2 regions of the Flintibacter hominis genome follow, and region 2 is predicted to be linked to the other one. Evidence: riboswitches for the same ligand, from Rfam matches in the RefSeq annotation. Region 2 holds a riboswitch; the other holds the start of a gene.
What was found. A riboswitch is a leader RNA that binds a small molecule or an ion and turns the genes downstream of it on or off. The one in region 2 is predicted to bind cobalamin.
Positions count from the first base shown of each region.

Region 1: it holds a riboswitch for cobalamin, as region 2 does, so the genes downstream of both, H8S11_RS07450 (DUF4430 domain-containing protein) here and H8S11_RS09825 (S-layer homology domain-containing protein) in region 2, are expected to answer to the same signal.

Region 1 covers NZ_JACOPO010000004.1:88,064-90,455, reverse strand. The annotation lists gene H8S11_RS07465 (Tex family protein) at 1-332, opposite strand, end outside; gene H8S11_RS07460 (winged helix-turn-helix transcriptional regulator) at 372-701, opposite strand; gene H8S11_RS07455 (cupin domain-containing protein) at 846-1,199, shown strand; cobalamin riboswitch at 1,339-1,517, shown strand; gene H8S11_RS07450 (DUF4430 domain-containing protein) at 1,555-1,944, shown strand; gene H8S11_RS07445 (hypothetical protein) at 1,947-2,392, shown strand, end outside.
Region 2 covers NZ_JACOPO010000006.1:36,334-38,725, forward strand. The annotation lists gene H8S11_RS09825 (S-layer homology domain-containing protein) at 1-1,100, opposite strand, end outside; cobalamin riboswitch at 1,217-1,433, opposite strand; gene H8S11_RS09830 (phospholipase D family protein) at 1,505-2,392, opposite strand, start outside.

The DNA.
Region 1 (2,392 bases), on a different contig from region 2:
GTGCGCCGCTTTTGTTTATAGGGACGGTAAAGGTCCTCCACCTCGGCCAGAGTTATCGCCCTATCGACGGCAGCCGCCAGGTCTTCGGTGAGTTTGCCCTGGTTCTCGATAGATGCCTTTACCTCCGACTTTCTGGCTTCCAGATTGCGCAAATACTGGAGCCGGTCCGCTAATTGGCGGAGCAGCTGGTCGTCCATGGAGCCGTGGAGCTCTTTTCGATACCGGGCGATAAAGGGGATGGTGGCTCCCTCGTCGATAAGGTTGACCACATTTTTTATGTGTGCTTCGCTGCGGCCCAGCTCACGGGCTAGGGCCTGAATGATAGCGTCCATAGCATTCTCCTTGGTGAAAAATTTTGGGGTGGCGGGGCGTTACGGCTGGAGCGTCGATTTGTAATAGGTCCCAAAATCGGCCAGGGCGTCGATAATGGGCAGCATCTCTTTTCCCAGCTCGGTTAGGCCATACTCCACCCGCGGGGGCATGGTCTGATAGTCCCGGCGATAGGCGAGGCCGTCATCGATCATCTGGCGCAGGCTGTCCGTCAGCACCTTCTGGGAGATCCCGTCCAGATCCCGCTGCAGCTCGTTGAAGCGCCACGGGCGCGCCTTCAAATTGCGCAGGATCAGCAGCTTCCACTTCCCGCCAATTAAGGATACCGCGGTGGCCACTGGACAGGCCGGAAGTTCCTCCTTCGTTTTCATGGCGATACACCTCCGGGCACAGTATAGCACATCGTTTTTCGCGTGTACAGTTATAAAAAGGTGCGTACTTGTAGCCGAGTATGCGGTGGCTGTACACTAAAGGCACGCAAGGCGACTTGCAAACAAGATTTGGAGGTCAAAACCATGACAAACTACACGAAAATCAACATTGGGACTGAGGACCGCGCCGAACTACATGATAAGCTGGGCCTGACCGGCGCGGAGGTCAGCGTCAACCGGCTCCCCGCTGGGGCGGGGGTGCCCTTTGTACATTCCCACAGGCGAAACGAGGAGATCTACGGTATCCTGGCGGGAGCGGGCAGGGCGATCATCGACGGAGAGAACGTCTCCCTCGCCGCTGGGGACTGGCTGCGGGTCGCCCCGGCTGCCAAGCGACAGTTCTCCGCGGCGGAGGATTCCGGCGTCACCTATGTCTGCATTCAAGTCAAGGAGGGCTCCCTGGGCGGCTTCACCGCGGAGGACGCCGTCGTGCACTGAATCAAAGAAGCGGTCAAGGTGGCACAGGGACTGCCCTGACCGCCCCCCTTGACGGGAAGTGATGCGCCTGTGGGCATCCAGTATGGTGCAACAACTCGGCACGCCACAAGTCCTGCTTTCCTTTTCTAAGACGCTGTGCTATAATATTCCCGCCTCAGGTGCCCGGTTTCCGGGAGAATAGGGAAGAGACGTATGTCCACGGTCACGCCGCTGTGAGAGGGGAGCCTACCCCCGATGTGCCGCCGGCATCTGCCGGGAAGGCGGGGGAGCGGGTGGAGAGCCTTGAGTCAGAAGACCTGCCTGGGAGCTTGCTTGCCCGCGCCGCGAGTGACGGCAAGGGCGGAAGGAAAATATTATGAGAAACAGGAAAACCCTGCTGGCGGCCGCAGCGCTGATGATCGTCGCCGCCCTCATGGCCGGCCTCTGGTACTTCACCAGGCCCCAGACCCAGGTGGGCGACAAGACTGTGGTGGTGGAGGTGGTCCACGGGGACGAGAGCGCTAAGGAGTTTACTTACCACACTGACGCCGAGTATCTGGGTCAGGTGCTGGTCGAGGAAAAGCTTGTGAAGGGCGAGAGCAGCCAGTTCGGCTTATATATTACTACAGTAGACGGGGAGACCGCCCAGGAGAGTGAGAACCAGTGGTGGCGCGTCACCCAGGACGGCGAGATGGTGAACACCGGAGTGGACACCACCCCGGTCCAGGACGGCGACCACTTTGAGCTGACTTTGTCTACCTATTGACCATGGGAGAGAGGAGACCCCTCAACGGGGCGAAAAAAGTGGTGCTCTGTGGACTGATGGCCTCCACGCTGACGGTGTTGAAGATGGTCCTGTCCCCTCTGCCCAACATCGAGCCGGTCTCCCTGCTCATCCTGGTGTACGCTCTTGTTTTTGGAAGGCAAGTCCTCTCGATCATCCTTCCCTTTGTGGTGGTAGAGGGACTGCTGTACGGCTTCAACCCTATGTGGTGGTTAGGCTATCTCTATGTCTGGCCCCTGTGGGGCCTGATCTGTACCAAGCTGCCTCCGGGCCGCCCGCTGTTACTCGCAATGGCAAGCGGCACCTTTGGACTGGCCTTCGGGGCGCTGATGTCGGTCCCCTATTGGGTCACCGGCGGCCCCTGGGCGGCCCTGTCCTGGTGGATATCCGGTATCCCGGCGGACCTGCTCCACTGTGGGGGAAATTTTGT
Region 2 (2,392 bases):
GAAAAGCTCCACTGGACCTCTGGGGTCTCGTCCCCCATATTCTGATAGTCTACATAGAGAATGGTATCATTTTTGTCGCCGCCGCCCGTCTGTACCCAAATTGTATCGCCGTTGGTAGAGCGGATGGAAATACTGGGCTCGGGGGGCTTGGGAGTATTCCCAGCCTGCCAGGCGAGGATTACATTACCCTCTGCATCGGTGGTGAAGGCATCGCCCAGCAGAGAAGCGTCGATTGGAAGATCAGAGTTGTCAAAGCAGTTGAACAGTTCGCCGTTGAAGCCGCTGATGGCATCCGATGTGGTAAAGCAGTTGCGAATCGGGGTAGTTGAATATACCTGCCCGACGATACCCCCGGCCCTGTTGGAACCGGAGATCGTGCCGGTGCTATAGCAATTTTCAATGCTTGTCCCATTGGCGGAGCAATAGCCTAGAATGCCCGCCGCCGCGCCGCCTCTGATGTCTGCGGTGTTGGCACAGCCTGAGACGCACACAGATCCGCTGTTGACCCGCCCAATGATGCCGCCGGCCCCCGCATTTACTCCGGTCTTGGAAGACTGGACGCTGCCAGAAAAGGAGCATCGCTCGATGGTGACAGTGCCGCTGGTCTTGCCAACAATGCCGCCAACATAACCACTCTTGGTTGCTGACACCGTTCCTTCAACCTTCAGATTTTTGATCGTTGCACCGTTGATTGTCCCAAACAGACCGACACCGCCAGAACTACTGCTATTGATATTCATTCCGCTGATGGTGTGCCCATTGCCATCAAAAGTTCCTGCAAAACCATCACTTGGATATGCAACATTTCCAATCGGAGTCCAGTCACTGCTCAATGTAATGTCATTGGCCAGATAAAATGTGATACCGGACATATTGTAGGTGCCACTTGCATCATCGTCTTTCACCGCATTCGCTAATGCTTTCAGACTTTCCTCAGAACTTATTTTGAACGCTTTATCTGTACCCATTGACTCCCACGATTCGAACTCTGGCAGACTGGTGGTACCGCCCTCCTCCGCCCACGCCGTCCCCGGCAGCAGGCCCAGCGCCATGACCAGGGTGAGTAGCAGGCTCAAGGCCCTTGTCCTTATTTTCCTCATCAAATCTCCTCCATTTCTCTCATTCAAAACTCAAATAATATAAAAAACGGCCGCGGCAGACCATAACAGGACTGCCGCGGCCGACTTTTCCCGCGGTGCATTTGGGCATACCAATGCCCTGTCATATAAACACCATAGGTCTTCCGGCTTGTGGGGTGTGGAGCACCGCTCCGCGCCTGTCGCTCCGCCTTCTCAGGATCGCTCCCAATGACCGGCTCACGCCATGAACGACAGCCTCCCCCGCATACGGCAACGGGTATTGCTCCGGGTTCTCACCGGATTCCCTCATCCCCGCCTCTGCCCAAAGCAGACACGAGGTCATGATGCTTTTTTTGTCATTATAAAATGATGTTCCGTCCTTGTCAATCCGAATTCCGTTCTGCCTCTTTGCCCGGACTATTATTTTACAAAAATCTCCGCAACGGGATAGTAAGTACCCGCAGGACCAGATAGAACGCCTTTTTCCCAAAGCTCAACTCCTTCGGCACATACTTTTCCCCATACTGATACTCTCCGTCCTCTCCCATTGTCTTACTGTACGTCTGATCGTGCTCGGCCTCTTCCCGAATCATCCGGTTCAATTTGGGAGAATCCACCACCAGCATCAGCTCCGTATCCTGATAGGTGCTTCTCATATCCATATTGTACGACCCGACTACGCTGAGTCTATCGTCAATTACCATAGCCTTTGTATGGCAGGAATGTTCCCCCATATACTCATAGACCTGTACGCCCGTATCCCAGATTTTCCGCCGTTGGTTCAGATAGTCGGTACATCCCCAGGGATTTGCGCCACTGGCTACATCGTTTGTAATAATCTGAATCTCTGTGCCCCCCGAGGTCAGCCGCTCCAGATCATGATACATCTCCCGCCCACAAATAATATAAGGGGTATAAACGATCACCTGTTTCCCCTGAGACATCAGCCGGTTGAGAGAATACCACATCCAGGGCTCCTTATTTTCCGCCTGGATCGGATTTGTCAAAAGGCTGATCCGCCCGGTTTCAAATGTACGCTCCCTCCAGTCCACGGGGACAAATAATTCTGGCTCTGCCGCCCTCATAGCCCGCTCCCGGCTGCGTAACGACTCCTCCTCTCGCTGCCGGTCTTCTTCTCCAAGGCGGCCCTGAAACAGTCTGCTGTCCGGAAGCGCCCAAACCGACTCAAAATAGTTCACCAGCTGATACAGCGAGTCCTCTGGATCCTGTCCAGACCGCATCACAAGAAGCTCCCGGTCGATGTTCGGCTTGACAGAGGGCTGCTCTCCCAAAAACAGATCCGTTGTATTTCT